Regions from separate parts of the Serratia aquatilis genome, predicted to be linked through region 2. Evidence: predicted binding sites of a transcription regulator. Region 2 holds the regulator's gene; each other region holds the start of a gene.
What was found. Region 2 encodes CRP, which controls carbon source genes, mostly activating them, when cyclic AMP is high. Its sites were predicted from a motif close to ATGTGANNNNNNTCACAT; they were not measured.

Region 1: the regulator CRP is predicted to act here: its motif matches at 7,259-7,276, upstream of deoC (deoxyribose-phosphate aldolase).
Region 3: the regulator CRP is predicted to act here: its motif matches at 9,697-9,714, upstream of SAQUA_RS20995 (glycoside hydrolase family 3 N-terminal domain-containing protein).

The regions. Positions count from the first base shown of each region.
Region 1 covers NZ_CP173186.1:4,417,559-4,428,446, forward strand. Annotated here, with positions in the region: gene radA (DNA repair protein RadA) at 1-885, opposite strand, end outside; gene serB (phosphoserine phosphatase) at 889-1,866, opposite strand; gene SAQUA_RS19925 (YtjB family periplasmic protein) at 2,036-2,731, shown strand; gene deoD (purine-nucleoside phosphorylase) at 2,749-3,480, opposite strand; gene deoB (phosphopentomutase) at 3,577-4,800, opposite strand; gene deoA (thymidine phosphorylase) at 4,877-6,199, opposite strand; gene deoC (deoxyribose-phosphate aldolase) at 6,261-7,040, opposite strand; gene SAQUA_RS19950 (NupC/NupG family nucleoside CNT transporter) at 7,676-8,953, opposite strand; gene SAQUA_RS19955 (TatD family hydrolase) at 9,131-9,925, opposite strand; gene SAQUA_RS19960 (patatin family protein) at 9,922-10,888, opposite strand, start outside.
Region 2 covers NZ_CP173186.1:4,999,075-5,009,962, reverse strand. Annotated here, with positions in the region: gene ppiA (peptidylprolyl isomerase A) at 408-977, shown strand; gene SAQUA_RS22845 (LytS/YhcK type 5TM receptor domain-containing protein) at 1,141-2,826, shown strand; gene btsR (two-component system response regulator BtsR) at 2,826-3,551, shown strand; gene SAQUA_RS22835 (aminodeoxychorismate synthase component II) at 3,704-4,279, shown strand; gene SAQUA_RS22830 (aspartate aminotransferase family protein) at 4,391-5,608, shown strand; gene SAQUA_RS22825 (YccS/YhfK family putative transporter) at 5,939-8,008, opposite strand; gene crp (cAMP-activated global transcriptional regulator CRP) at 8,065-8,697, opposite strand; gene SAQUA_RS22815 (OsmC family protein) at 9,079-9,486, shown strand; gene SAQUA_RS22810 (LysR substrate-binding domain-containing protein) at 9,489-10,397, opposite strand; gene SAQUA_RS22805 (MFS transporter) at 10,591-10,888, shown strand, end outside.
Region 3 covers NZ_CP173186.1:4,637,581-4,648,468, reverse strand. Annotated here, with positions in the region: gene SAQUA_RS21040 (carbon-phosphorus lyase complex subunit PhnI) at 1-550, opposite strand, end outside; gene phnH (phosphonate C-P lyase system protein PhnH) at 550-1,131, opposite strand; gene phnG (phosphonate C-P lyase system protein PhnG) at 1,135-1,578, opposite strand; gene phnF (phosphonate metabolism transcriptional regulator PhnF) at 1,579-2,307, opposite strand; gene SAQUA_RS21020 (hypothetical protein) at 2,592-2,807, shown strand; gene SAQUA_RS21015 (IS256 family transposase) at 3,035-4,243, opposite strand; gene nrdG (anaerobic ribonucleoside-triphosphate reductase-activating protein) at 4,300-4,773, opposite strand; gene nrdD (anaerobic ribonucleoside-triphosphate reductase) at 4,879-7,017, opposite strand; gene SAQUA_RS21000 (hypothetical protein) at 7,321-7,458, shown strand; gene SAQUA_RS20995 (glycoside hydrolase family 3 N-terminal domain-containing protein) at 7,508-9,541, opposite strand; gene SAQUA_RS20990 (autoinducer binding domain-containing protein) at 10,694-10,888, shown strand, end outside.

The DNA.
Region 1 (10,888 bases), 580 kb from region 2:
GACTTCATCGCCACGGCTGAGGAAAATAGCGGAAGGGTTGCTCACCTCGCGCAGACCCTGTTCGGTCATGGCGAACACGCCCAGCTCATTGACCGCACCAAAACGGTTTTTATGGCTACGCAGCGTGCGAAAACGCGAATCGGCATCGCCGTCTAACAGCACAGAGCAGTCAATACAGTGTTCCAGCACTTTAGGCCCGGCTAAAGAACCATCTTTAGTAACATGGCCCACCATGACAATCGCCACGCCCCGCGTTTTGGCAAAACGGGTGAGATAGGCTGCGGTTTCGCGCACCTGCGCCACGCTGCCAGGGGAAGACTGGATATCAGCCATATGCATCACCTGGATGGAGTCAATCACCATCAACCTGGGCTGCTCTTGCTCGGCGATCAGACAGATCTGCTCGATGCTGGTTTCGGAGAGCATATTCAGACCGCTGGTCGGCAAACCAAGACGGTGAGCACGCATGGCTACCTGTTGCAGCGACTCTTCGCCGGTGACATACAGCGTCTTCATCTGTTCAGCGAGTTTGCACAACACCTGCAACAGCAGCGTACTTTTCCCCGCCCCAGGGTTTCCGCCGATCAGGATCGCACTGCCCGGAACAACGCCACCGCCCAGCACCCGGTCAAACTCAAGAAAGCCGGTAGAGAAACGCGGTAGTTCTTCCAGGCTGATGTCCGAAAGCTTCTGGACTTTGCTGATACCGGCATCACCGGCATAACCGCTGAAACGCTCGGTGCGGGCAGAAGAAGAGGAGGCCGCAGCCAGACGCACTTCTGTAATGGTATTCCAGGCATGACAAGCGCTGCATTGCCCCTGCCAGCGCGGATAATCAGCGCCGCATTCATTACATACAAACGCCCGTTTTGCTGCTTTGGCCACAAATTACCTCAAATCCTGTTTCAGACTGCCACTGAGGACACAGAGTACTCCCAGCAGGTCGGCATGACGAATCGATACCTGAGCTTTTTCATAAACTTTAGGTTTTGCATGGTAGGCGATACCTAATCCAGCCACCTGCAGCATTTTCAAATCGTTGGCACCATCACCTATTGCCACGGTTTGATGCGGTGGAATACCGAGTTTTTCTGCCAACGCCACTAGGGTAGCGGCTTTAAATTTTGCATCAACGATCGGTCCCAGCACTTCACCGGTCAGTTTACCGTCACGGATTTCCAGCTCATTGGCCGCCACCGCAACCAGTTTCAACTTGTCGCGTAGATATTCGGCATAATAGGTAAAACCGCCGGAAGCAATCGCCACATGCCAGTCCAGCGCATGCAGTTTGCCAATCAGGCTGGTCAACCCCGGCATCAATGGCAATTCGTCGCGCACCTGCTTGAGAATATTGGCATCGGCCCCTTTTAGTGTACCGACTCGCTGCCGCAGGCTGGCGGTAAAATCGAGTTCACCGCGCATAGCGCGTTCGGTCACTTCTGCAACCTGCTCCCCCACTCCGGCCAGTTTGGCAATTTCATCGATACACTCAATCTGGATCGCTGTTGAGTCCATGTCCATCACCAGCAGGCCCGGCGTGCGCAGATGCGGTATTTTGCCTAATGGCGCTACATCCAGCCCATTCTCTGCCGCCAGTAACTTGGCCCGGGGAGACAGCGTTCCCGCCAGACGAACAACCTGATAGTCTTCCACACACCAGGCCGTCACAATCACCATCGCCGCACCCAGCTTACGTTGGAACGCGGTAATACGCTCTTTATCCAGCTTTCTGCCATATAATAGCCAACCGGTGTGGCCCGCTCGGTAATCTAGCGGCATGACTTCATCACCGCTAAGCGAAAGGGGAAGCCCCGGCCATTGAGAAATCTCCGCCGGGAGATCGCAATAGGTCAGACTATTTGGCATTATTAACTCCTGTAAAACGCTGCATGATAAAACGACGCATCAAGCTATCCTATCGCTACTGCTTCTGGCAACATATTACCCGATGAATTTCGAGTCGCAGCCCACTGAGCCCCCGCAGGCAACAACGCGGCCGTTCGAAAACCGACGAGTATTAAGCCCAAGGAAGCCCATGGCTAAAGCTAAACTGAAATTCCGCCTGCACCGCACCGCTATCATTTTGATCTGCCTGGCGTTACTGGTGCTATTGATGCAAGGTGCATCCTATTTTAGCCTGAACCACCAGATGGCACGCTCGGAACAGGTAGAAGATCTGGCACAGACATTGACCCGGCAAGTGGCTTTCAGTCTGGTTCCGTTATTAGGCGACAGCAGCAACATCGATAATCAGCAGGTTGGCAGCATTATAGAGCAGTTGACATCCCATAGCAGGATCCTCGACGCCAGTGTCTACAAGTTGGATGGAACTTTGATCGCCCATTCCGGTGAGCAGATCAGTGTGCGCGATCGCCTGGCGCTCGATGGTAAGCGTGCGGGCAGTTACTTTAATCACCAACTGGTGGAATCTATTCAGGGTAAAGAAGGTCCGCTAGGCTTTATCCGCGTAACGCTGGATACCCACGTGCTGGCTACCGAATCTAAACAGGTGGATAACACCACCAACCTGCTACGCCTGATGATCCTGATGGCGTTGGCGATTGGTATTATTCTGGCACGCACATTGCTGCAAGGCCGCCGTAGTCGTTGGCAACAGTCACCCTATCTGTTGACTGCCAACACCCCGTTGGAGGAAGAGAACGCGGTGCAAAACGATGACGATGAAAAACAGGACGAGACGAAAAAGTCTGAAAGTGCCCCACCTCAGTGAGTGGGGCGATAGGCGTATTAGGCTTTATCACCCAACAGCACAGACTCCAGCGCGATAACGATCATTTCGTTAAAAGTAGTCTGGCGTTCTGCCGCAGTGGTCGCTTCATGGCGCAGAATGTGATCGGATACAGTGCAAATGGTCAGTGCTTTACAACCGAACTCTTCATACAGCTCGGCAGCAACGCCATAGATACCCGCCGCTTCCATTTCCACACCCAGAATGCCGTACTTCTTCATCACCTGGAACATATCCGGATCGGGTGTATAGAACAGATCGGCTGAGAAGATATTACCGACACGCGCCGGGATCCCCTGTGCCGCAGCAGCATCAACCGCATTTCGCACCATGTCAAAATCGGCAATCGCCGCATAGTCATGATCTTTAAAGCGCATACGGTTCACTTTGGAATCGGTACAAGCCCCCATACCAATCACCACATCGCGCAGTTTGACGTCGTCACGCACCGCACCACAGGAACCCACACGGATAATTTTCTTTACGCCAAATTCGGCAATCAGCTCGCGGGCATAGATAGAGCAGGACGGGATACCCATACCATGCCCCATGACAGAAATCTTACGGCCTTTATAAGTTCCGGTGAAACCCAGCATACCGCGTACGTTGTTAACTTCTACCGCACCTTCCAGAAAGGTTTCCGCAATATATTTTGCCCGCAGCGGATCCCCCGGCATCAGAACAACGTCAGCAAAATCACCCATTTCAGCATTAATATGTGGCGTAGCCATAATCTCTATCCTCGAAGCATTTTTAATAATGTAGCGGTCATTTGAACCTAGGCGTTTTAGCCCAGTATCGCAGGCTAAAACCCGGGTTCTTCAACCTCAAAGCATGGATTTGCCGTAATCCATTGGCGAAATACCAAAATAGCTGGCGACTGTCTGGCCAATGTCAGCGAAGGTTTCACGGTGCCCCAACGAGCCTGGTTTTACTTTCGGCCCATATACCAGCACTGGAATGTGCTCGCGGGTATGATCGGTGCCGCTCCAGGTAGGGTCACAGCCGTGGTCAGCGGTGAAGATAAGAATGTCATCTTCCTTAACCAGCTTCAGCATTTCAGGCAAACGCCGGTCAAACAGCTCCAGCGCGGCTGCGTAGCCAGCAACGTCACGGCGGTGGCCATAAGAAGAGTCAAAATCAACAAAGTTGGTGAATACGATAGTGTTGTCACCCGCCTTTTCCATCTCGACCAGCGTGGCATCAAACAGCGCATCGATCCCGGTGGCCTTCACTTTCTGGGTGATGCCGACGTTGGCGTAGATATCAGCAATCTTGCCGATAGAAACTACTTCGCCACCTTTCTCATCCACCAGTTTTTTCAGTACGGTGTCAGCCGGTGGTTCGACGGCCAGATCGTGACGGTTACCCGTACGCTGGAAGTTGCCGGGCTTGTCGCCAATAAACGGGCGAGCGATCACGCGGCCAATGTTATAGCCCCCTTCGGTCAACTCTTCACGGGCGATTTCACACAGCTCATACAGACGATCCAGCCCGAAAGTCTCTTCATGGCAAGCGATCTGGAATACTGAATCTGCGGAAGTGTAGAAAATCGGCTTGCCGGTTTTCATATGTTCCTCAGCCAGTTGATCGAGGATCACAGTGCCCGAAGAGTGGCAATTGCCGAGATAGCCTGGCAGGTTGGCACGCTCAACCAGTTTATCCAGCAGCGCTTGCGGGAAGCTGTTGTGCTCATCCTTGAAGTATCCCCAGTCGAACAGCACCGGCACACCGGCGATTTCCCAGTGTCCCGAGGGCGTATCCTTACCGGAGGAGAGTTCGCTGGCATAGCCGTAAGCACCAATGATCTCGGCGTCTTTATCCAGGCCTGCCGGGAACTTACCGGTAGACTCTTCAGCCGCCTTGCCTAACCCCAGACGGCTGAGGTTGGGCAGCGTAAGCGGGCCGCTACGGCCCACGTCAGCCTCACCGCACGCGCAGGCTGCGGCGATATGACCAAGGGTATCGGAACCTTCATCGCCGAAACGCTTGGCATCTGCGCTGGCACCAATACCGAATGAATCTAATACCATAATAAACGTACGTTTCATCGTGCTCTCCTGCGTGTTTTCACGCTATGACCGGCAGTGATAAAGCGCCGCCGGTCCTGATTCTTAAAGACAGATTTTATTCAGTGATGCGCTTGTACACCACCGGGGTGGCTGCTGGGGCTTTATCACCCAGCACCATCGCACTGCGTACCGCGTCAGCGGCCTGCTGCCAGCTCTCTTCATCATTGGCATGGATCAACGCTAAAGGACGTTGATTATCGACAAACGCGCCCAAACGGGCCATATGGGTCAGTCCAACGCTGTAATCGATGCTGTCACTGGCCCGACGGCGTCCGCCTCCCAGTGATACCACTGCCATTCCCAGCGCCCGGGTATCCATCGCGGTAATGTTACCCGGCCTCTCGGCATAAACCGGTTTGCTTAATGTTGCCACAGGCAGATAGCTATCGTAGCGCTCGATAAAATCGGTAGGGCCCTTCTGTGCCGCCACCATGCGGCCAAAAACTTCCGCCGCTTTGCCGTTGTCCAATACCTTCTGCAGCTTGGCTCGGGCATCGGCATCATCCGTTGACAGGCCGCCGGAAAGCAGCATTTCCACGCATAGCGCCATGGTCACTTCCAGCAGACGCGGGTTGCGGTATTCACCGGTCAGGAAGCGAACAGCTTCATGCACTTCCACCGCATTACCGGCGCTGGATGCCAACACCTGATTCATATCGGTGAGCAGTGCCGTGGTCTTACAACCGGCACCGTTGGCCACGCCAACGATCGCCTGCGCCAAATCTTCCGAAAGCGCGTAGGTCGGCATAAAGGCACCAGATCCAACTTTAACGTCCATCACCAGCGCATCAAGCCCTTCAGCCAGCTTCTTCGCCAGAATGGACGCGGTGATCAGCGGGATGGAATCCACGGTGGCCGTAATATCGCGTGTGGCATAGAAACGCTTGTCGGCCGGGGCCAGCGAGCTGGTTTGGCCAATAATCGCCACCCCAACGTCTTTGATGATCCTGCGGAAGGCAGTGTCGTCCGGGTAAATGTTAAAGCCCGGGATGGCCTCCAGTTTGTCCAGCGTACCTCCGGTATGGCCAAGACCACGCCCTGAAATCATCGGCACATAACCGCCACAGGCCGCGACCATCGGGCCCAGCATCAGCGAAGTCACATCCCCCACGCCGCCGGTTGAATGTTTGTCGACTATTGGGCCGTTTAATGCCAGTTTCTTCCAGTCAAGCACCGAGCCTGAATCACGCATGGCCATAGTCAGCGCCACGCGCTCCTGCATGGTCATGTCGTGGAAGTAAATGGTCATCGCCAAAGCAGCAATCTGCCCCTCGGAAACCACGTTATCGCGGATGCCATTGATGAAGAAGCGGATCTCTGCTTCGCTCAATGACTGACCGTCACGTTTTTTACGGATTATTTCTTGTGCCAGGAACAAGGCATTCTCCCTGTTTTACCCATTCGATATGCCAACAGTAACCCTGTGGCGCGATAAAAAATCAGTAACCGTTACCAGCAGACTGGGTGCTATGCCCCAACGTGGTCAGCAGGCTGGCCAACAGGCTTGAAGCACCGAAGCGGAAGTGACGCGCATCGGCCCAGCCCTTACCCAGAATACGATCGGCAAGTTGCAGATAGTGCAGCGCATCTTCTGCCGTGCGTACACCGCCAGCGGGTTTGAAACCGACATCGTTGGCAACGCCCATATCACGGATCACCGTCATCATCAGTTCAGCGCTTTCCAACGTGGCATTAACCGGCACTTTACCGGTAGATGTTTTGATAAAGTCGGCCCCTGCCTCGATGGCAATCGAAGATGCCTTGCGGATCAGATCCGCCTGCTTCAACTCGCCGGTTTCGATAATCACTTTCAACAGCACATTGGCCTCGGCACAGGCCTGCTTGCACTGTTTCACCAGTTCAAAACCGACCTTATCGTTACCTGCGATCAATGCACGGTAAGGGAATACCACGTCAACCTCGTCGGCACCGTAAGCAATGGCCGCCCGAGTCTCCGCCAGCGCGATGGCGACATCATCATTACCATGCGGAAAATTAGTGACAGTAGCGATACGAATATCAGGGGTACCTTGTTCACGCAGCGTCTTGCGCGCAATAGGGATAAAGCGAGGGTAAATACAGATGGCGGCGGTATGGCCTGCCGGGCTGTTTGCCTGACGACACAGGGCGATAACTTTCTCGTCGGTATCATCATCATTCAGCGTGGTTAAATCCATCAGATTCAGCGCACGTTGCGCCGCTGCGGTTAATTCGGTCATAAAACTCTCCAACTGAGTACTGACAGTGTTGGCGAGCGGACTTGGTTCCTTGAAGATAGCGCGTGGAGTGAAACCACGGCGGCAACTGAGATCCTTCTCACCGCACATAGCCTTTCGATATCGAACAGCCATTGGTTGCTATTTGAACACGATAACGTCGAGTTATTTGTGCTCTGATTCACACCGTATGAAATATCTCTGTAACGGATTCGGATTATATGTGAATTATGTCACATAATACCGGGATATTGTTCACACATTACTACACTAGGCTGTGTCCCTTAATTGCACGCGAGCGCCGCTGGCGGTCATTTGTGCACAGGGCAAGGCGTGAGCCGCGAGGTTTGGTGGACCAAATAAGCGGCGAACAACGCCGCAATGCGCGCAAATGGCACCAGCCCGAAGGGTCGCGCCCCAAAAGCCCGTTTTCTGTGTTGTCGGGCTTGAACAGAGGGCCACTCTGCCCTTCACCCTCCGCCTTGATAACGGGCTTTTGGGTCTGCGATGGCACCACGGGCAATTAAGGGACACAGCCTAGATAGCAAGTAGACACGGGCACCATCAGCGCGCCCGTGAAAAATGCTTTCAGGCACCTAAGCCAGTCACTGTGCGGCTTAGGTGATCAGAAGTATAGCTTACAGCGCCAGAAAGAAACCGGCGATGGTAGCGCTCATCAGGTTGGAAAGCGTACCCGCAGCAACGGCCTTCAAACCAAAGCGCGCGATGTCCTGGCGACGGCTCGGTGCCATACTGCCCAACCCACCAAGCAGGATCGCGACAGAAGACAGGTTGGCAAAACCGCACAGCGCAAAGGAGATAATCGCCTTGGTATGTTGCGACAGCACCTGCAACCCCTCCGCTGCAACCACATCGTCCGGGCGCAAGTAAGCGCCGAAGTTCATATAGGCAACGAATTCGTTAACAATGATCTTCTGGCCGATAAACGAACCGGCGACCATCGCTTCATTCCATGGCACACCGATCAGGAAGGCGATTGGCGAGAAGAGCCACCCCAGAATCAACTCCAGAGAGAGTTGAGGGAAGTTAAACCAGCCGCCAACACCGCCCAGTATGCCGTTCAGCACGGCGATCAAAGCAATAAATGCCAGCAACATGGCTCCCACGTTCAGCGCTAGTTGCATACCGGATGCAGCACCTGAAGCCGCCGCGTCAATCACGTTGGCCGGGCGATCCTCTTCGGCAATCAACTTCATCGCATCGTCTTTATCGTGGGTTTTTTCTGTTTCCGGCACCATCAGCTTGGCAAACAGCAGGCCACCTGGCGCAGCCATAAACGAAGCGGCAATCAGATATTCCAGCGGTACCCCCATCTGGGCATACCCAGCCAGCACGGATCCCGCGACCGAAGCCAAGCCACCACACATCACGGCAAACAGCTCAGACTGGGTCATGGTGGCGATATAGGGGCGCACGACCAGAGGCGCCTCGGTCTGGCCGACAAAGATATTGGCGGTCGCCGACAGTGACTCAGTCCGTGACGTTCCCAGCAGTTTCTGCAGTCCGCCACCAAGGATCTTAATCACCAACTGCATAATACCCAGATAGTAGAGCACCGCTATCAGTGAGGAGAAGAAGACAATCACCGGCAGTACGCGCAGCGCGAACACAAAACCGCCGCCACCGAAGACTTCAAACATTTTATCGGAAACCAGGCCGCCGAAGATAAAAGAGATCCCCTGGTTGCCGTAGGCGATGACGTTTGCCACCCCTTCAGACATGCCGCCAAGAATGCGGCGCCCGACCGGTACATACAGCACCAGCGCACCAATAGCGATTTGAATGATAAATGCGCCGATCACCGTACGCAGATTAATAGCGCGCCGGTTGCTGGAGAGCAGTACAGCAATGGCGATAAGTACCATCATACCGACCAGGCTCATGATGAGTTGCATACGAGAATATCCCTGTTGCGAAAAAAGAAGTGCCCCTAGCCCGGTGACTGCAACGGGTTATCTAAGGGTGATAACGGCTGGTAATTATACGGGGCAAGCGGTAATGAGACCCGTTTTATGTCACAAACGCATACAACCAGACGCAATTAAAAACTTTGTAATGTGAAGCAAGTCACATTACGCTGCAACAGGTGAAGGTAAGGCAAACAGGGACTGAGCATTTTGCTGCAGAGAATCTGCTATTTCATCCGGCGGTTCAGGCCGTAGTTGGCAGAGTATTTTGAACACCTCAGCAGCCCGCTCTGGGCGGTTGGGTTGCCCCTGATAACCTGCTAAAGGCATATCCGGTGCATCAGTCTCCAATAACAGAGATCCCAGCGGTAACTGCGCCATTACGCCGCGAGTTTTCTGGGCGCGTTCATAACTGATGGTTCCTCCCACTCCGATGGAGTAACCCAAGCGAATAAATGCTTGCGCCTGCGCCAGACTGCCGGCAAAACCGTGCACTACGCCACGGCGGGGGACATCAGCACGGCGCAGCGCCGCTGCCAGTTGATCGTGGCTACGGCGGGAATGCAAGATCACCGGTAGATCATGCCGTTTCGCCAAGGTAAGTTGCTGTTTAAGCAACGTCTGTTGGCGCACAAACTGCGGGTCGGCCATGTAAAGATCAAGGCCGATCTCCCCTACCGCAACCAGTTTTGCTGGCCGACTGGCTAAAAAGTCTGCCAGTTGGTCAAGCTGTTGATCATGATGTTGCACGATATACAAAGGGTGAAGCCCCAGCGCGGCAAACAGCGGTAAATGATCGCCCGCCAGTTTCAGTAAGCTGGCAAAGCGATCTGCGGTCACCGCTGGCACAATGATCTGCTGTACACCGGCCTGCGCCGCCAGCGCCAGGCTCTCCTTCTCGTGCCCGGTAAAAGGTGGGAAATCAAAGTGGCAGTGGGTATCGACGAAAACATAGCTCACGGGGCCTCTCCACCACCGGGGGAAGGATCGCCCGGCAGAATGATGCTTGGCGTTGCTCGCGGCGTTTTTGCCTGCGCTTTTCGGCCAGATGGCGCTTCCACATCAGTCATGATCGGTGACGGCATACGCACATTTTCCGGTTGCAACAAACCGCGAGGAAGGGCTTTTTTTACCTTTAAACCATCGAGCTTTTCCTGTTCCAGCAGCCAGTGTCCTACCGTTGCCAAAAAATAGCGCCCGCAGCGGCGGCCAAGATGATAATCCTGATTCAAAGAAGCCAAACGGCTGCCGAGAGCATTACTCGCCAAGGGTTTGGGCGGGTAAATCTCAAAGATACGCAATTTACCCGGCGGTTTCTCAATGAATTGCTGGATACGGTGATAGCTCTCTTCATGACGCTGCATAATACGCACCATCTGCTGTAGGCTACTGTCACCGAGCCAATGCTCCATGCGTTTCATCCATTGGGGAGTGTAATACATCTGCGAAGGCACGGTGCGGATCACTACAATGGTATCAGCCCCACGGCGGTAAGCTTCTTCTACCGGAATTGCATCACTGATCCCGCCATCAAGGTAGCTGATGCCATCAAGTTCAACGCCCATGCGGTAAAAACCGGGGATGGCACTGGAAGCCTTGATGGCTGGCAGCCAATTGACTCGCTCGGCGCGCAGATAAGTCGGCTCGAAGTCGTCGCTCCGGCAGGCGCACATCAGGAACTCACGGCCATTACTCAGCCGTTGTTCGGCTACATCGATTGCCAATGGCAATTCTTGCGAGGTGATGTCCACCAGCCAGTCGAGATCGATAAGATGCCCACCGCGCACAAAACGCAACGGGTTGAAGAAATTGGCAGAGGTGGTGTAACGGGTGATCACCCGCCGTGCATAGCCCAACTGGCCGCAAACAAAAGCCGAGAGATTCTGCGCACCGGCAGAGGTACCAATCATCAGCTCAAATGGG
Region 2 (10,888 bases):
CCCGGTTCAATATCTACCAACGCCAGTTTAGTCCCCGGCAATTCTTAATGCGCTTGATCAACCCTTCTACCAGTTTTGGGGTAACTGCTGCCGCCACCAACAATAGCGATTTTCAATGAACTCATTAACAAGCCTTCTTCTGTGCCTGAGGGAGATAAAGTTCAATCATATTGTCGGCCAAATTCTGGATATCGCAAAAAACGCTGAGGTGAGAAAACATGCAAATAATGCGTGTTCGGCTTGGCAAAAATGGGTGTGGCGATCATACTGTCGGCAGGAAAAACCGGCCATGTTAGGAAGTCTCTGGCAATTTGGTAAATATTGGTAAATGGCTGGCGCTGCTCAGAGTAGCTCTTTAGAATTAATGCGCTTTTCCGTTGTTTGTCTCTTAGAGAAAGGACCTGTTCATGTTCAAACGTACTTTAGTGACCTTCGTTGCGCTGTGTTCCATGACAGCAATGGCACCCGCGGCATTGGCCGCTGGTGAAACTCACGTCATGCTGACCACCTCGGCAGGTAATATCGAGTTGGCCCTCGACAGCCAGAAGGCTCCCGTGTCCACCAAGAACTTCATCGACTACGTGAACAGCGGTTACTACAACAACACCATTTTCCACCGCGTGATCCCTGGTTTTATGGTGCAGGGCGGTGGTTTCACTGCAGATATGCAGCAGAAAACAGCCAAAGTACCGATTAAAAATGAGGCCGATAATGGTCTGCGTAATCTGCGTGGTACCATTTCTATGGCGCGCACCGCTGATAAAGACAGCGCTACCAGCCAGTTCTTCCTGAACGTGGCCGATAATGCTTTCCTCGATCATGGCCAGCGTGATTTTGGTTATGCGGTATTTGGTAAAGTGGTGAAAGGTATGGACGTGGTAGACAAAATCTCCCAGGTACCTACTGGTAACGTTGGCCCATACCAGAACGTTCCAAGCAAACCAATCGTGATCCTGTCGGCGAAAGTGCTGCCATAAAGCGAATGTGCCGGTTCCGCAAGGTGCCGGCAGTATTTCCCTCGCGAAGCCTTACCTGTATCACTGTTTTCTTCTGTACCCCATGATTTAATTGCCCGCCTATACCCAGACCGGATATCCGGCACACTGTATTTTCCCCCGTTGTTCAGGATCCACTGTTGTTATGTTCGAGTTTAGCCAGGTTTTGCTGCTGCTTCAGCAGATGAGTGTTTATCTTGTTATTGCTTATTTGTTGAGTAAAACGCCACTGTTTATTCCCCTGATGCAGGTGACTATCCGCCTACCGCACAAGCTGCTTTGCTACGTGATCTTTTCGGTGTTCTGCATTATGGGCACCTATTTCGGCTTACATATTCAGGACTCTATCGCCAACACTCGCGCTATCGGTGCCGTATTGGGTGGGCTGTTGGGGGGGCCTTCTGTCGGGTTTCTGGTCGGGCTGACCGGGGGATTACACCGCTATACCTTGGGTGGCATGACCGACGTGGCCTGCGCAATATCCACGGTAACGGAAGGATTGGTCGGAGGGGTCGTACACAGCATTGCCATGCGACGTGGGCGTATCGATCTGCTGTTTAATCCTTTGCTGGTGGCGGGCGTGGCGTTGACCGCAGAAGTGCTGCAGATGGCGATAATCCTGGTGGTTGCGCGCCCCTTTCCAGAAGCGGTGCAACTGGTAGAACATATTGCGTTGCCAATGTTGATCGCCAATACGGTGGGGGCGGCCATGTTCATGCAGATCCTGCTGGACAGGCGGGCCATGTTTGAGAAATACACCAGCGCGTTTTCTTCCAAAGCTCTCAAGATTGCTGAACGTACTGAAGGTATTCTGCGTCAGGGGTTTGACCAGGAAAACAGTATGAAGGTTGCCAAGGTGATTTATCAGGAACTGGGTATTGGCGCAGTGGCGATCACCGATCGTGACAAGCTGCTGGCATTCATTGGGATCGGCGACGATCATCATTTGCCGGGTACGCCAATCTCTTCGGTACATTCTCACCGCGCAATCGATAATAACGAAGTGGTCTACGCGGACGGTAACGAGCTATCTTACTGTTGCTCCATCAATGCCGTTTGTAAATTGGGTTCGACACTGGTGATCCCGCTGCGTGGAGAAAACCAGCGAGTGATTGGTACTATCAAGTTGTATGAACCCAAAACCAAGCTGTTTAGCACCATCAACCGAACTCTGGGGGAAGGGATCGCCAGCCTGCTGTCTGCACAAATCATGGCCGGCCAATATGAACGCCATAAACAGCTGCTGGCGCAGTCGGAAATCAAACTGTTGCACGCTCAGGTTAACCCCCATTTCTTGTTCAACGCACTCAATACGCTGGTTGCCGTGATCCGTCGCGACAGTGACCGGGCCTGCGAACTGGTGCAGTATCTCTCCACTTTCTTTCGCAAAAATCTTAAGCGTTCAGATGATGAAGTGAGTCTGGCAGATGAAATTGAGCATGTGAATGCTTACCTGCAGATTGAAAAAGCGCGTTTTGCCGATCGATTGGAGATTACGGTCTCGCTGCCGCAAGAGTTGCTTTCGGTCAGCTTACCGGCCTTCTCGCTACAGCCCATTGTTGAAAATGCCATCAAGCACGGAACTTCGCATTTGCTGGGGGTTGGCCGTATCGATATTGGCGCTCGATTGGAAGGAGAACATTTATTGTTGCAGGTCACAGATAATGCCGGGTTGTTTCGTAAACAGGAGGATGGTAGCGGGTTGGGGATGAACCTGGTGGATAGGCGCATACGCGTGCGCTATGGCGAGGATTACGGCGTGCAGGTCGTTTGTGAACCCGAGGTTTTTACCTGTATCACCGTTAATGTGCCGTTGGCGAGGGTTGCATAATGTTGAGCGTTTTGATTGTTGATGACGAACCTTCCGCCCGTGAAAACCTGCGCCATCTGCTTGAGGAAGAAGAAGGCATCACTATTGTGGGCGAGTGTGCCAACGCGATTGAAGCCATCAGCCAGATTAACCGTCTGCGGCCAGACGTAGTATTTCTGGATATTCAAATGCCGCGCATCAACGGGCTGGAAATGGTCGGTATGCTTGATCCAAGCAGCATGCCGTATATCGTATTCCTCACGGCTTATGACGAGTACGCCGTACAGGCTTTTGAAGAACATGCGTTCGATTACTTGCTGAAACCGGCAGAACCAAATCGGCTGAATAAAACGCTGCAGCGTTTGCGTCAAAGCCGCACGCCGCAAAATATTGCCGCGTTGGAGGAGAGCGCAGGCTATCTGAAATATATCCCCTGTACCGGCCATAGCCGCATCTATCTGTTGCGCTTTGATGAGGTGATCGCCATCCGATCCCGCTCGACCGGCGTGTATGTGGTCCGTAATGATGGCATGGAGTGTTTTACTGAACTTACCTTGCGTACGTTGGAAAACCGCACACCGCTGGTGCGCTGCCATCGGCAGTACCTGGTCAACCTTGAGCTGGTGAAGGAGATCCGTTTTGATGAAAGTGGCTCAGCAGAAATGATTATGCCTGTCGGCGAACCGGTGCCAGTTAGCCGCCGTTATCTCAAATCGCTGAAAGAAGAGCTGGGACTGCGTGGCTAATGGGCTACCCGAAAAGCGGCTGGTTTGACAATGCCTCGGTCTATGAAAGAATACGCCCATTCTCTATGTGAGCTGAGTCAAACAATGGCCTACCGACACCCAGAACAGGTTGTATCCAAGAATTATCCATTGGTCAGTAGGATAAGTTTACCATGCTACTGCTGATCGATAACTACGACTCCTTCACCTACAACCTGTACCAGTATTTTTGCGAATTGGGGGCCGAGGTGTTGGTGAAGCGCAATGATGAATTGCAACTGGCCGATATTGAAAGGCTGGCTCCGCAGCATTTAGTGATCTCACCCGGACCTTGTACCCCAAACGAAGCGGGGATCTCACTGGAGGCTATTGGTCATTTTGCAGGCAAGCTGCCGATACTCGGCGTCTGTCTTGGGCATCAGGCTTTAGGGCAGGCGTTTGGTGCCGATGTCGTTCGCGCACGCCAGGTGATGCACGGTAAGACTTCCTGTATCCACCATAGCAACCAAGGGGTATTTACCGGCCTGAATAACCCACTGACAGTGACGCGTTACCACTCACTAGTGCTCGATGCCGCCACCTTGCCTGACTGTTTTGAGGTTACGGCCTGGAGCCTGCGTGATAATGAGCAGGATGAAATCATGGGCATTCGCCACCGAACGTTGGCACTGGAGGGGGTTCAATTCCATCCTGAAAGTATCCTCAGCGAGCAAGGGCATCAACTGCTGGATAATTTCCTTAAAAGTTAGTCGGTTAGGATTTTTTCGCTGCTGAAAGAGATTTGGGTTTGCTCTTTATTGGTTTTTTATGCATATTTTGTGATTATATTTTCACTTAGTGTCTATTCGCCTGGAGCGCTGATGTCCGAGAAACTGTCTGTAAACCGAAGCACCTTCGATCAGGTTATTCTGCCTGTCTATGCACCCGCTCAGTTTGTACCGGTGAAAGGCAAGGGCAGCCGTGTATGGGATCAGCAGGGGAGAGAGTATATCGACTTCTCTGGCGGTATCGCAGTGACGGCGCTTGGGCACTGCCATCCTGCGCTGGTGGCCGCATTAAAGCAGCAAGGCGAAACCCTGTGGCACACCAGTAATGTGTTCACCAATGAGCCTGCGCTGCGTTTGGCCAGCAAACTGATCGCTGCCACCTTTGCCGACCGGGTGTTTTTTGCCAACTCGGGGGCAGAAGCTAATGAAGCTGCATTCAAGCTGGCACGCCATTATGCTGTAACCCGTCACAGCCCTTACAAAACAAAAATCATTGCGTTTCATAACGCTTTCCATGGCCGTACCCTGTTTACCGTTTCAGTGGGTGGCCAGCCGAAATACTCTGATGGTTTTGGGCCGAAACCCGCTGATATTGTGCATGTTCCCTTTAACGATCTCGCTGCGGTCAAAGCGGTGATGGACGATCACACTTGTGCGGTGGTGATGGAACCGATCCAGGGGGAAGGAGGGATCACCGTCGCGGAGATGGCGTTCCTCAAAGGTGTGCGTGAACTGTGTAACCAATACCAGGCTCTGCTGGTGTTCGATGAAGTACAAAGCGGTATGGGCCGTAGTGGTAAGCTGTTTACCTATATGCACTTAGGCGTTACGCCAGACATTCTGACCACAGCAAAAGCGTTAGGCGGTGGTTTCCCGGTGAGTGCGATGCTGACTACCGAAGAGATTGCTTCTGTGATGCAGGTGGGTACTCATGGCACTACCTATGGTGGAAACCCGCTGGCGTGTGCGGTGGCTGAGGCGGCACTTGATGTTATCAATACGCCGGAAGTGTTAAACGGCATTGAGCATCGGCACGGGGTATTTGTGCAGGCTCTGCAGAAAATAGACAGAAAGTACGGTGTTTTCAGTGATATTCGTGGCTTGGGGTTGTTGATCGGCGCAGAGCTGAAAGCCGAATATCGCGGTAAGGCTCGTGATTTCCTGACCGCCGCTGCCGCGCGTGGCTTGATGATCCTCAATGCCGGGCCAGACGTGATCCGCTTCGCTCCTTCGTTGGTGGTGGAGCTGGAAGATATCGAAGAAGGCATGGCTCTGTTTGAGTTGGCTGTGCAGGATGTGATTAACGCCTAGGCTGTATCCCTTAACTGTCCGTGGTGCCGTCGCAGACCCAAAAGCCCATTATCAAGGCGGAGGGCGCAGAGTAGAGTGGCCCTCTGTTCAAGCCCGACAACGCAGAGGATGGGCTTTTGGGGCGCGACCCGCAGGGTTGGGGCCATTTGTAAGCATTGCTGCGTTATTCGCCGCTTATTTGGTCCACCAAACCTCACGGCTCACGCCTTGCTCTGCGTACAAATGACCGCCAGCGGCGCTCGCGTCCAGTTAAGGGGCACAGCCTAGTGTCTCTGTGGAGGCTGAATATCAGGTGTGGCCTCTACTATATTGAAAATCGGCAGGTATATGTCAGCCGTCACGTAGTCTGCGTTTTAACCAAATCCCATGGTGTGGGCGTTGGCGCCAGGCCAGTGACGAAATGGTATGCATCACGCCCAGGTGTGAAAGTATGCGCCGCAAGTGGCGCTCCATTTCGGTTATTGGCATATCTGGGTGCAAATCTGGCAACTGCATGATGCTGCTACTGGTGTTCGGGCCGTCATACTCCAAGCGCTGCTGGCAACTTTGTAGCGCAATCTCACAACTTTGCAGATATTCCTCAGCCAGCTTTGGCGTCAGCATATAGTGCTCGCGTGCCAGAATGGTCATCGCATTCAGATGTTCGACAATAAACTGGTTGTGGGTGATCCATAACCGCATATCTGCCAGATAATCTGATTTGAACCCCGGCTCCTGCATCGCCTGATTGAGAGAGGTAAACAGGGTGTTATGCGCTTGATTAACCGACATTCGTGCATAGGCCAATTGGGCGGCATCCGGTTCCTCTAGTAACAAGCGTAACGCCGTTTGGTCATGCTCCAACGCCTGATGCGCATTTTTACGCAGCAACCCACTCTGCCATTGCGGCCACAGCCAGATTGTACCGCCAAATACCAGCACGCAGCCGATGAGCGTATCTATCAGCCGAGGCACCAGGAAATGAGTGCCGTTGAGGGCTAAAATTTGCAACGTGTAGACTGCGGTAATGGTGAAACCGATCACCGCCAGCCCGTAGTTTTTACGTAGAACCAGATAAGCCACGAGGGTGACTACCAGCATGATACACAGCGTCACCGTCTCCGGCAGTTGTAACTGTAACAACCCTGCTGCAATCACTAACCCGGCCACCGTGCCAAGCGCACGGTGTTGGATCCTCACCCGCGTGGCGTTGTAGCCGTTCTGGCTGACCAGCATGATGGTCAGTAAGATCCAATAGGGTTTTGGCAGATTGAAAATCATCCCCAGGCTGCTGCCGACGGCGAGTATCACCCCCAGCCGGGTCGCATTTCGCAAGGCGTTGGATTTGGGTGAAAGATAACTCACCACCGCAGGCCAGAACGGTAACCGCGACTGATTGACCATCAGGTCACGGCGATAAAGTGGGCGCTGAGTGCGCAGCAGGCGTGCGATGCGGCTGAAGTGGTAATAGCAGAATTGCCCGACCGGCTTATCAGCATGTTGTGTGGCGACTTTTTCCAATGCAGCCAGCTCGTTCTTCATACCAAAGCGTTTGGAACGTCGATGATAAAGAATGTCGCCAGCCACTTCGCGCAGGCGCGCTGCGATAACTTGCGCATTGCGGCGGATAATCGCTTCGGCCTGACTTTGCTCAACCAGTTTTTGTACCTCTTCCGGCTGGTGCAGGCTGACGGTAATGTGTTCCTGCAGATCGAGCGCGACCTGGAATCTGCGCTGCAAACGCTTTTGCTCGACATTACTGGCATGGGGCAGGAAGTTGAGTTGCTGGTATAACAGGCTGATCAGATCCATCACCTGTTGTTGGCGTTTCAATAAAGGCGGTAGAGCGGTTTCCGGATCGGTGTGCTGAGTCAGCAGTGAGTATTTGGCTTCTAGATAGTCGGCCAACTGGATATAGAGTTGGCTGAGGGATTCACGCATCGGCTGCTCTTTCCACAGCTTGAACCAGAACCAGGTGAACAACCCGTACCACGCCGTGCCTACGATATACAGCAAGGGGGTATGCCATATGGGTACACTGCCCGCCATACTGAGTGAGAAGATGGCGGCGACAAGGGCGGCGGGCAACAGACGCGCGTGCAGTGGGCTGATTTCACCGCTGACACCGAGTAACAATGCCATTCCCAGCATCAGTAAAGGCAACGGAATATGCCACAGCAGCGCCTGCTGCAGCAAAATACTGCTGAGGGCGAACAACGAACCACCAACGATCAGACGTTTGAAGAAGCGTTTGTGGGGGGTATCTAGCCCAGCAATATTGCAACAGGCGGGAACCAGCGAGAACAGTAACCCTAACTGCAGGTTGCTAATCAGCAATCCAAAAACCACGGGTAGGCAAAGCACCAGTGTTTGTCGCAGTGCGTAATTGACTTCAGGGTGGTAGATCAGGCGACGCCACATGGTTTGCTATTCAGCAGCTAAAGACACGGCGCCTTGTAGCGCCGTGTTTTCAAGGATTAACGTGTACCGTATACGACAATAGTTTTGCCGTGAGCGGAAATCAGGTTTTGGTCTTCGAGCATTTTCAGAATACGACCGACGGTTTCACGCGAGCAACCGACGATTTGGCCAATTTCCTGGCGGGTAATTTTGATCTGCATACCATCAGGGTGGGTCATGGCATCAGGTTGTTTTGCCAGATTCAGCAAGGTCTGTGCGATGCGGCCAGTAACGTCAAGGAAGGCGAGGTTACCCACTTTCTCTGAAGTGACTTGTAGACGGTTTGCCATCTGTGCGGACAGGCGCATCAGAATATCCGGGTTCACCTGGATCAGTTGGCGGAATTTCTTGTAGGAAATTTCAGCCACTTCACAGGCTGTTTTTGCTCTCACCCAGGCGCTTCGCTCCTGGCCTTCTTCAAATAATCCGAGCTCGCCGATGAAATCCCCCTGGTTAAGGTAGGACAGGATCATCTCTTTGCCTTCTTCATCCTTAATCAGCACCGCGACGGAACCTTTTACGATGTAGTAAAGCGTTTCGGCTTTTTCACCTTGGTGAATCAGCGTACTCTTCGATGGATATTTGTGGATATGGCAATGAGACAGGAACCATTCAAGAGTCGGGTCTGTTTGCGGTTTGCCGAGAACCATTCGCTGTTATCCTCTGTTGTAATCGCTGCCTTGTATCACAGGGGTCAGAGTTCCCTGTAAAACGTGCTTCTAGCCTGGTTTATTATTAGTGGCTATCAACAGGTTTTGAGGCGTGTTATAGAAATACGCTTATGTTCTAGCATATTGACTTGCGTGGAGTGCTGCAAGCTACATTCTGTTAACATGCCAATATAGGGGCCTTTCCTTGGACATTTCCCTGAAATCGGTGACCTGGAAAGAGTTATTGCGGCTTTGTTTGTAGCACAGAGTGAGGCGAGTGTCTTGTGTTGTCTCGCTTCAGCATGATTAGCATCAGGTTCCGTTGCCAGTTTCTATGCGAAAGCGTACTTTGTTTTTCAGAAATAAACCGGAGAGTACAAAATGCAGGCAAGAGTCAAGTGGGTAGAAGGGCTGACATTTATGGGTGAGTCCGCTTCTGGTCACCAGGTATTGATGGATGGTAACGCGGGGGAGAAAGCGCCAAGTCCGATGGAAATGGTACTGATGTCTGTGGGTGGCTGCAGTGCTATCGATGTGGTGTCAATTTTGCAAAAAGGGCGTAACGATATCGTTGATTGTGAAGTAAAACTGACATCAGAACGCCGAGAAGAAGCCCCTCGCCTGTTTACCCATATCAACCTGCACTTTATTGTCGCGGGTAAAGGGCTGACCGATAAGATCGTGGAACGAGCGGTAAACCTTTCCGCAGAGAAATATTGCTCCGTTGCGCTGATGCTGAATAAAGCCGCCAGCGTCACCCATAGCTTTGAAATCCGCGAGATTGCCTGAGCCTACCAACGGTAACGCTGGCAGTATGTGCGCAATAAATCAAGAAAGCGCCGCGCCGTGATGGTTAGCGGCGATTTTTGCGAGTACAGCACGCAATACTGTGCCTGCGGCAGACAGTCGATAGGCAATGCCACCAGCTTATGCTGCAAATAAAGCGGCGTCGCCATCGCTCGTGCCACGATAGTCAGATAGCCAGCCTCCAGTACCATACTCAGTCCATATGCTACCGAATCAGAACGGATGGGCGTGTGGGGCAGCTGCTGGTAGAAGGTGCCGAGCACCGACTGTAGCTGCTGGTAATACCCCATGTCGGTTTCCGGTAATACCAGTTTTGCCTCGCGGAGCTCGTCCAGTGATTTCGCCTGTGCCAGCGGGTGCCCTTGGCGGGCAATAATACAGAAAGGGGCGTTGAACAGCGGCTCGCGCACCAAATCTTCTAAAGGTAGTTCCGGACTAACGGTGCCGACGGCAAAATCCAGGCGCCCCTCACGTAATGCTGGTAGTAGGGTCGACATCTGGGCTTCACGGATCAGCAGATTGGCCTGTGGAAATGGCTGTTTGAACTCTTCTACCAACTCAGGGAGTACCGTTAGAGCCAGTAAAGAAGAACATCCCACCGCAACGCTGCCCTGCGAATGCTGGTTCAACTGCTGGATCTCATCGGTGGCACGCTGTAGTTCTTCCAGAATCAGCTGCATTCGCAGAGCGAACGCCCGGCCCGTTTCGGTCAGCGTCATCCCCTGGCTACTACGAATGATCAACTGGGTTTCCAGCACTTGTTCCAATTCGCGAATAGTGCGGCTTACCGCTGGCTGGGACTGCCCCAGGGCACGCGCCGCGCCGCGAATGCTGCCGCTACGGATCACCTGTTGGAACACTTTAAGTTGCTGTAATTTTGGTAAATACCCCATTCCTGCCCCTATCAGCAAAAGCTATCACTACTTAAAAAATTGTATCTTATGCAACATGGTAAAAGCCTATAGTTTCTAAGGTATTGATATAAGTGATTGTTATTTAAGGTTATAAAGTGACCTGGATCACACTATCAAAACAAGCCCGCCAGGATGGGGGAGGTCTTAGTGATAACTTAAAGGAATACCAGCGATGAAAAGTCGTTCACTAATGATTTTTTTGCTGTTTGTGGGTTATGTCGTGGTTTACATCGATAAAACCGTAATGGGTTTTGCACTGTTACCTATTGAACGTGAGTTCAATCTGCAGGCTGAGCAACTGGGATACATTACCGGGATGTTCTTCCTGGCCTACTCATTGTTCCAGATACCGGCAGGCTGGCTTAATGACCGTTTTGGCTTCAAGAAAGTCCTGTGCAGTTCGCTACTGCTGCTTGGCGGGTTTGCGCTGTGCTTCGGCATTCTGGGGTTCGGCCTGGGGCTGCTGGTGA
Region 3 (10,888 bases), 360 kb from region 2:
GCGGGGTGCGGGTGATATCGTCCGGTATGCTGCCATCGTCCCGTTCTGTTTGTGCCAACTGCTGCTGGCACAGTAGATCAAACACATGGGCGCAGTTTTCCGGTAACGGTTCGTCGGCCTGTGGTTGTTGTAGCGTTTCTCCCTCCGCCAGTAGGGCAAAATCCAGCAGGCGATGGGTGTAGTCATAGGTCGGGCCAAGCACCTGGCCGCCGGGCAAGTCCTTATAGACCGCCGAGATGCGCCGTTCCAGCCGCATATTTTCGGTAAGCAATGGCTCACTGATCGCCAGCCGTGGCAGGGTGGTGCGATAGGCCCGCAGCAGAAAAATCGCCTCTACCAGATCGCCGCTGGCCTGCTTGATTGCCAGCGCCGCCAGTTGGCGGTCATAAATGCCGCCTTCCGTCATTACCCGCTCGACCGCCAGCCCAAGCTGTTGGTCGATCTGCGCTGCGCTGAGTGCGGGGATACTTTCGTCACCACGGCGCAGGCTTTCCTGTAATTGATGGGCCGCCTCAATCGCTTTTTCGCCCCCTTTTACCGCAACGTACATCAGCACTCCTCCACGCGGGTGGTTCGCGGGATCGCCAGCAGGCGCTCACCACAGGTCAACAAAATATCCAGGCCAAGCGGGAAGCGCTGTGGCCGGTCGAGTAAGTAATCCAGTAATGCGGGTGGCAGCAGTGGGCTGACTTCGCGGTATTTTTCAACCCCAGGGCCGGAAAGGCGTAACGGGTTTCCACCTGCCAATGCGCTAATCTGTACTACCAGCGTGGCGCTGAACTCCGGCGATATCTCGCTGCCGTGAGGTAATGCGGCTAAGTCCTCGGCTTGCAGTTGGTGGTCGTACAGTGCCAGACAGATATCCTCTTGCTGGGTAGCCAAAGGTGCACCGGTATGGAAGCGAGTGTTAGTTAGCACTTGCTCACTGCTTAGTGAGGCACAGAGATAAAGTGGAGTTTCCTGATCTGCCAACGTCAGCAACACGGCGGTGCTGGCGGCGTTCAGTGCGCCCCAGGCCGGACCACTTTGCAAGTTCACTGCTACGCCGGGTTCGCTTAACGCTTTTAAAATCAACCTGAAAGCCTGTTGCGATTGTTCAATCGGTTGGTTAAATCCAGCCAAAAGCGTCATGACTTAATCCCCCCTGACCAGCGTGAAGAAATCTATTCGGCTGGCAGCCACGGAACGGGCGCGCAATTGGCGCTGTTCCTGTTGCAGCGCCGCCAGCGGTTCGATCAACTGTTGCAGAAGCTGCTCCTGGTGATCGGGTTTTTGCAGTAAAGCATCGATCAGTGCGCACAGTTCGGCATGGGCCTTATCGCGCCCGGCGATATAGCTGTAACCCTGGCTGCCATTGTCCAACTGCACCACGGCGCGGGTAACGGTCATATCGCCCAGCACAAAGCGGCGGCCCGTAGCACCCATGCGCCCTAACAACTGTGCCAGGCCGATCTCCGGTGCACGTAGGCTGTGGTAATGGGGGCTAAGGTTTAGCGCCTGCCAATGGCTGCGCAGTTGATCTGGCTGGCTATGTGCCAAAATGGACATCCAGCGTTGCCGCTGTTTTAAGGCTTGCATTCAGTGCTCCATCGTCAATTCGATCATGTCGGCGCGTGCCAGGCTGACGGAGTATTCCGCCACTCGCTCGCTACCGGTGCAGGTATTCAGGGTGCGTACGCACATCAGTGGCGCGTGGGTGGCGATTTCCAGTAAACGGCTCTCTTTGGCCTGCGCTCGACGAGCGCTGATGCGTGTCTGGCGGCGGGTGAGCGGCTGGTGGATGTGCTGGCGGATAAACTCGTGTAGTGAACCGCTGCGAAACTGTTGCAGTGCCGGCCACCAGTCCAGATCAGGTAAGTAATGGTCGATCACGCTGAGTGGCACACCGTTAACCCGCCGTAAAGTGCGCAGGTGAATGATGGTTTCCCACTCTTCACGGCAAAGCGCCGTCGCTACATGCCCATTACATGGACGTAGCACTGCGAGTAAGCGCTCACTGGTGGGGTGGCTCCCCTGCTCGAGCAGATTCTGGCTGAAACGGGCATTGGCATGTAACGGATAGTCGTACGGGCGTAACAGCACCAGAATGCCGATACCCTGGCGGCGCTGCAGCCAACCACGCTCAACCAATTCGTCTACAGCACGGCGCAGCGTGTGGCGGTTGACCTGATAACGTTCGGCAAGCTGTTGTTCAGAAGGCAGATAATCCCCACAGCGGTACTGGCTGCGCAGTTCCTGTTCCAACTGAGCAGCGATTTGCTGATAGCGGGTTGGATAACTGGTCGGATGTCTAGATAAGTGTGTCATAAAGAAAACTCCGGTACTTGCGTGAGTAAACAGAGCATCAAAGCGGCGATGTGATCCATGAACGGCACTCCGTAAGGAAACTGGCCCCATGGTGCCTAGAGCAAATGACAAGCGCGTGACGTGGAGGTGGCGAACAGGTGAAGAATTTGGGTCAGTCAGATGAAGTGGTTGAATCGGTGGGAAGCGGTTGTTTGAGCAACAATGCGGCGTCAATATTTATTCTTTAGTGACTAATGGGTTAACGTGTGTGAAGTATAAATATTGGAGAAGCAGGAGTTCTGACAATGGAGAGTCGTAGTCGGTTTTGCGTTGAAAATAAAAGCACACTGCTGGTGCAGAAAGCAGCAGAGGAACTCGAAAATTGGTTAAAGCAAAAGATTGATCCTGCTCTTGCTCGCTTGCTGCAAGGTGAAGCCGTTTATCTCACCGAGCAGCAAGCGGAAAAACAAATGGGCGATTTTAAAGCCAAAATCAGAGCAAAATACGCGGCGAGAAAATAAGCATTGTCATATAAACGCGCACGCCCGTGACGCCAACTTATTTTTGGGCACCTTGAAAGCGTGCGTCGCTAATTGATGGGCATAATCACGCGTAACTAGCAGCCATTTGAGGTTTGGCGAGCCAAATGAGCGACGAACAATACGGCAATGCGCTCAGATGGCCCCGGCTCTGTGGGTTGTGCCCCAAAAAACGAGCCTGTCCATAATTCTGTGTAACTGCCAACCTATTAAAGGTGACCGTCTAAGCGGTCACCGAACTCGATAATAAAACGACTCATCGCCAACCGCCAGTTCTGGATCGGCATACTCCATTTTTTCGACGCCGCCTGGATGGCCAGATAAATCACTTTTCTCACTGAGTCATCTGTCGGGAACACTTTACGTTTCTTTATCGCCTGACGGATCACGCTGTTCAGCGATTCTATGGCGTTGGTCGTGTAGATCGCTTTGCGGATATCCGCGGGATAACCGAAGAACGTGTTGAGATTTTCCCAGTGAGTACGCCAACTCTTGCTGATTTGCGGGTATTTTTCATCCCACACACCCGCGAACTTGTCCAACGCCATCAGTGCCGCTTCCTCTGTCGGGGCCTGATACACCGTTTTCAACCCGCTGGTGACCGCTTTGTAGTCTTTCCACGACACGTACTTCAGGCTGTTACGCACCATGTGGATAATGCACAACTGGATGTGGGTTTGCGGATAGACGCTGTTTATCGCCTCTGGGAAGCCCTTCAGGCCGTCTACACAGGCAATCAGGATGTCCTGAAGCCCCCGATTTTTTAGCTCGGTCAACACGTTAAGCCAGAACTTGGCCCCTTCATTTTCTGCCAGCCACATGCCCAGAAGTTCTTTCTGACCCTCGGTATTGATGCCCAAGGCAAGGAACACGGCCTTGTTGATGACGCTGCCATTTTGACGCACCTTCACCACGATACAGTCAAGGTAAACAATGGGATACAGTGAGTCCAGTGGCCGGTTTTGCCACTCGGTAACCTGCTCTTTAACGGCATCGGTGACTTTGGATATCAGCGTGGGCGACACGTCGGCATCGTACATCTCCTTGAACGTGGCGACGATTTCCCTCGTCGTCATCCCTTTGGCATATAAGGATAAAATCTGGCTGTCCATCTGCGTGATACGCGTCTGGTTTTTCTTTATCAGTTGGGGCTCAAAGGAGCCTTCACGGTCACGGGGTGTATTCAGTTCGAACTCACCATCATCAGTGAGCAACGTTTTAGACGAGTAACCGTTACGGGTATTCGAGCCTTTTTTAGGGGTATTTTTTTCATGACCGAGGTGGTCAGTCAGCTCGGCATTCAAGGCAGTTTCGACGGTGAGCTTGGTCAACATACGAGAAAACGCATTGAGATCGGCTTCTGTTTTAATGCCTTTGGCCAGCTCAGCAGCGAGTGCCTTAAGTTTCTTTTCGTCCATAATTTGCCTGTCTCCATTGTCAGGAAGAACATATCAAAAACAGGCAATTACACAATTTAAATTACAGTCTCCAGTTTATGCACCACCTGATTGCTGCTACCGCGCCAAATCAGCGCTGGGTCTTTTAGCTCTTGTATAAATTTGCCGTCAATCAACACGTTAATCCGATCGACGATCTGCCGTTGCGTGCTATCCAGTTCATCCAGCCTATAACCGGTCCAAAGCCAGATATCCTTGCCGGTGCACTCGGCCTGTACCCGTTTTACCAACTGCAATACAGCGGCAACGTTGGCAGGATGCAGCGGATCGCCACCGGAGAGCGATAACCCTTGGCGTGGAATGCGTGCGTCGTTGAGATCGGCAATGATCTGGTCCTCCAACTGCTGGGTAAATGGCAAGCCGGAGTTTAGCCGCCAGGTGCTTTTGTTATAACAGCCGGGGCACTGATGCACACAGCCGGAGACAAACAGCGTACAACGCGTGCCGGGGCCGTTGACCACATCGATAGGGTAATACTGGTGGTAATTCATTTGCGGTGGACCATAACAATGACTTATTTGCCTAAATTAGCGGCGACTATAGCGCTTGATGAATAACCTCGATGCAGCTTATTCACCAAACGCTTTAGGGAGTGGTTAACCAATCTGCCCGTTGCCCAAGTGTTTCACCCGGCGTTTCACTTCTTCCTGCTTACCGGCGTTGAACGGCCTGGCATCCGGGCTACCTAGATAACCACACACACGGCGCGTCACCGAGACTTTCGCTGAGTCGTGGTTACCACATTTTGGGCAGGTAAACCCTTTACTGGTACAGGAAAACTCTCCGGTGTAACCGCACTCGTAACACTCATCGATAGGGGTGTTGGTGCCGTAATAAGGCACGCGCGAGTAGCTGTAATCCCATACGTCCTCCAGCGCTTTCAGGTTGTGCTGTAGGTTCGGGTATTCGCCATAGCAGATGAAACCACCATTGGTCAGCGGTGGATAAGGCGCTTCGAAATCCAACTTGTCGTAAGGATTGACCTTTTTCTCTACGTCCAGATGGAAGCTGTTGGTGTAGTAGCCTTTGTCGGTTACCCCGTCGACCACGCCAAACTCACTGGTATCCAGGCGGCAGAAACGGTCACACAGGTTTTCACTTGGCGTACTGTACAGGCTGAAACCGTAGCCGGTTTCTGCTTTCCAGCTTTCAGTGGCGGCCTTCAGACGTTCAACAATGGCTACTGCTTTAGCGCGCAGTTGCTCATCGTCGTAAACATGTTTCTCTGCGCCAAACAGGGCATTGATAGTCTCATGCACGCCGATATAACCCAGCGAGATCGAGGCGCGGCCATTCTTGAAGATCTGCGCAATATTATCGTCGGCTTTCAAGCGCACACCGCAGGCACCTTCCATATAGAGGATCGGTGCTACGCGGGCCTTGATACCTTCCAGACGGGCAATACGTGTCATCAAGGCTTTCTTGGCCAACAGCAGACGTTCGTCCAGCAGCGCCCAGAAGCGGCCCTCATCTCCCTTGGCTTCCAAGGCAATGCGCGGCAGGTTCAGGCTGATCACGCCGATATTGTTGCGGCCATCGTGGATTTGCTCACCGTTCTCTTCATAGGTTCCCAGGAAGCTGCGGCAGCCCATCGGCGTTTTAAACGATCCGGTAACCTTGACTACCTGATCATAATTGAGAATGTCTGGGTACATGCGCTTGCTGGCACACTCTAGCGCCAACTGTTTGATATCGTAATTGGCGTCGCCAAATTTGTGATTCAGGCCATCGCGAATGGCGAAGACCAATTTCGGGAATACCGCCGTTTTGCGGTTTTTACCCAGCCCGGCAATGCGATTTTTCAGGATCGATTGCTGGATCATGCGCGATTCCCAGCTTGTTCCCAAACCAAAACCAAAGGTGACAAACGGCGTCTGACCGTTGGCGGTGTGCAGGGTGTTCACTTCGTATTCCAACGATTGGAAAGCGTCGTAACACTCTTTTTCGGTACGTGCCAGCGCATAGGCTTCCTGGTCCGGGATTTGCCACTCTGTCGCGATCTGCTTGTGCTTGGCGAAGCTTTCGGTCACGAACGGTGCCAGGATTTCATCAATACGGTTGATGGTCGTCCCGCCGTAAATATGGCTGGCTACCTGTGCGATAATCTGTGCGGTGACGGCGGTGGCAGTGGAGATCGACTTTGGTGGTTCAATCTCGGCATTGCCCATCTTGAAGCCGTTGGTCAACATGCCTTTCAGGTCGATCAGCATACAGTTGAACATTGGGAAAAACGGCGAGTAGTCGAGATCGTGGTAGTGGATTTCGCCACGTTCGTGAGCCAGTACCACGTCACGCGGCAGGATATGTTGTTTGGCGTAGTGTTTGGCAACGATACCGGCCAGCAGATCGCGCTGGGTAGGGATCACTTTGCTGTCTTTATTGGCATTCTCGTTCAGGAGCGCGACGTTACTCTGTTCAACCAGGCCACGAATTTCCTGGTTCAGCCGCCCGCGAAGCTCACGGGATATATCCCGGTCGTGGCGGTACTCGATGTAGGTTCGTGCCAGTTGCTTGTAAGGGCCAGCCATCAGTTGGTTCTCAACCGCCTGCTGGATTTCATGGATGTCGACACGTGGCCGTTGTGCCATCTGCTGAGCGACTACACTGGCGACGGTAGCGCAGTAATCGGCATCAACAACGTCAGCGGCCAGGGCTGCCCGTTCCACGGCCTGCCTGATCCGTACTTCGTCGAAAGATACCTGACAACCGTCCCGTTTAATCACTACTGGTTTCACGTTGTTACTCCTGCTCCTTTGAGCGCTATCGGCTTGTCCACAGGGCAATACCGCAGCGCATAAGGGCTGCGGTAGTGTGTGGATAATGTTGTGGATAAATACTATATATAGTTATCAGTTAAAGTTTAAGCACTATATATTGATGTGTCTGCGTTTTTTATGACGCAGAGCAAAGAATAGGGAAGACAGTTTGAACACTGTACAACGGCCAATTTCAGGCGGAGGGGAAGCCCTTGTTCACTGCGGGTTGAAGCCGAATGCCGGTTCTCGGCAAGATCGTCAAAGCGTGACGGCGATCTCATTATGGAATCCAGTGGCGGGCTTCGTTTGTGGAACGCCACTGCCCATAAGTTGCTGGGCTATCGGAAAGGTATTAATCGTGAACAGGAACTGTTTGGCACAGGGTTTATTCAGCTCGAGGGGATTGCCCGCAAGGTTTGAAGCTCGCGGGCAAGTGTGTAGCCGATTTGATAAATCGGCTTAGGCAGTATTATAAAATACCCGTGCCGATAGGGAATAATGGGTTAACCGAATCGTGTGGCAGGTCTTCTTTCTGATCCAGCACCGCTTGCCAACTGGAAGGCAGCTCGAACGGCAACTTCCCTTGTGCCTTACTCTTGCCGGTGATCACATCCAGCACCGCCTCATCGGAAGCCCCGAAGTTGGCCAGTAATACATCGGTTTTATCCACGATATTGGTCAGGATCGCTGGGCGATCAAGGTACACAGAAATGACCGTTGGAATGTTGAGCGCCTTCACCTGCTTGATCAGTTGGTAGTCTTCACTACCGCTGTAAGTACCGGCTTTGTCATCCAGCACTACGGTATCGGCATCGTCAAAGCCCAACTGGCCGAAGTTGACCGAGACACCAAACGGATAATGCGGATCGTTCTGGTGTGGGGTATCCACCCGCAAGATAGCGATCTCGGCTTCTTCCGGTGTCGCAACCACTTCCAGCCCATAGCGTGCTGCCACGCTGGCGTTGACGTTATGCAGGAATACCTTCTTGCCGCTCAGCGCCAGTGGCAATAGATCGTTGTTATTCTGTAGCAGGATCTGTGAACGGCGTTGGGCATCATCGCCTTTCTTCTGGAATTCACTGTTACCGACAATCTTCACCGCCTGGGTTTCATCTACGTACGGTTTTTCAAACAACCCTAGCTCAAACTTCTGCTGCAAAATACGTTTCACTGAGGCATCAATGGTGGCGATCGGCAGTTGCTGTTGATTGATGGCGGCGATCAGGTCGCTAGAGTCGGTGGTGCCACCAAACTGATCGATACCGGCTTCTACCGCTTTGACTACGCGCTCCTGCCGAGTGAGATTTTCAACTCCCCATGACATGCCGATCCCGGCAGTCCAAGGTGATACTCCGGCAGCGATATCGGCATCGCTGATACCGCTGGCGCACTTCCCTTCACAACTTTCCAGGATGCCCCAGTCGCTCAACACTACACCAGTGAAGTGGAAGCGGCCACGCAACATCTCGGTCAACACCTGCTTATTAAAACCGAAGCCCACCTCTTCAATCAGTTGATCCTTGTACCAAAGCTTGATCGGCTGGCCATAATAAGGCATGACCGAAGCGACATTGGCGGCAAAGGCCCCTTCGAACGGTACCAGGTGGTATTCCAGATTATCCCCAGGATAAACCTGTTCTTTACCGTAGATATTGTGCGGATCCAGCCCGTTAAGTTGTGGGCCACCACCGGCAAAGTGTTTAACCACAGTGATGACGCTGGTTGGCTGTAGCCCTTTGTCACCGTGCTGGAAGCCTTCGATATAGGCTTGGACCATACGTTTGGCAAGCTGGTTATCCTCACCGAAGGTGCCGTTGATTCGCCCCCAGCGAGGTTCGGTAGCCAGGTCTGCCTGCGGGGATAATGCCATTTGGATCCCCACCGCACGGTATTCCTGACGGGCGATATCGGCAAAATTTTTAACCAATGCGGTATCGTCGATAGCCGCAAAGCCGAGAGGTTCCGGCCATTGTGAAAAGCTGCCAGCGGCTACGCTGGTGGCATTGGGATCGTTAACGAAATGGTTACGGGGATCGGTACTGATAGTGATCGGAATACCCAGGCGGGTTTTTTCGGCCATTTCCTGCAATGTATTATTATCGGCAGAAATATGCTGCGGATCGCCAGCCATACGGGTAATAAAGGTATTAACGAAGCGCTGATTAACCTCTGCGTCAGTGGCGTTGAAATCTACGCGTCCCGATTTATTTAGCGCGATCGTACCGTGCATCATTGCCCCTGCTTTTTCTTCCACGGTCATGCGGGAAGTCAGGTCGCTGGCACGGGTGGCGCTATCAAGACGCCAGTCTTCATAAGGGTCGAGCTGGCCGTTTTTATTCAGATCCTTAAATTTAAGCGTACCTATAGTAATTATTGGTACGCTCTTACTTTCTATTTCGGCTTGGGTGGTGGATGTAGGGTAAGAGTCATTACTGTCACACCCGCTTAAACTTGCGGCTAGCAATCCACTGAATATAACTATCGATTTTCCGTTCAATGTCATAATAATAATCCGTATTAGTCGAGGTGGTAAAAATAGCAAGCAGAATAGCGCAGCCCTGATTCAGGCACTGTTTTTCAGTAAATCATGAATGGCATCACATTTTTATACGACTATTACATGTTTTTTTTATAGCGTGAAATAAATGTGTTTCTAATTTGGGATTATCTTCACACTTTAATTTTTTTTATGGTAAGTATTGCCGTGAAATTCACGTAACCATTCAACAGCCTCTCGGAAGTCAATGCGTTGATACAACAGTTGTGGATAGAGCGTCTTGGTGGTTGTCATCACGGATCAATGTGCCAGCGATCACTGGCTTAACGCGGAGAGCCATCAATTTTGCGGGTCGCATGTTATCTGTAATGTGCAAAAAATGGTCGACTATGTTGGGTAAGAGTACACAGTCTGTGTTGGTGATCTTATGATCTGAAAGGAAGATAGGGTGTAGTGTGGCGGACGCTAGATATACCCTCCGCCTTGATCATGGGCTTTTGGGTCTGCGACGGCACCACGTACAGTTAAGGGATACAGCCTAGTGCTAACAAGATTCCCTGGTGTCTGGCAATTTGTATCAGCTGTGCTAATGGCAAAGAGTCTGGGCCTATAATAGTAATTGACTAGTACAGTCTTAGTTGGGATGGATGATAGTACATTTATTTTAATGAGATAATCTGGCTCTAGGTACAGCTGGATGCCTGTACTAAAGTGCTATACTCGTCATACTTCAAGTTGCATGTGTGTTGGCTTTCCTCGCTCACCCTAGGCTGTGTCCCTTAATTGCACGCGAGCGCTGTTCAAAAACGCATTGCGTTTTTGTCATGCAACTCGAATTATTTAGAGTATAAACCTTGGTTGAGGTTAGGCTCTAAATTTGAAGCGCTGAACGGTACTCCACTCTAGCCATTATTTTATAGTCGGCTCTTTATGCTTAAAAATTGTATTTTTTTACATAAAATACTGGAGTTATCGACTTGAAAGAGGGGGCAGGATGACTGAAATTTTTGTGTTGTCAATGGGGTGCCTTATCGGTAGATAACGTAAGCATTGTCAACCAAAAGATAATTTATTAATGTACAATCATGTTCTGGTTGTTTGCTACGTGAACCATTTGTATTCAATTATGTAAGCTATTTGAGTGATCGGGAGCGATTAATGGAGTATGAAAAGAATATCAGAAAGCACTTGGAGACTGCACTAAATGTTTTTGGAGAGTTAACCTGGGCCTATGTTGTATTATCAAAAAAAGACATGTCATGCATCTTCGGCGTAACAAATTACCCAGATGAATGGGTGGCGCGTTATAAAGAAAATGGTTTACAGTATACCGATCCAGTCGTGATAACTGCA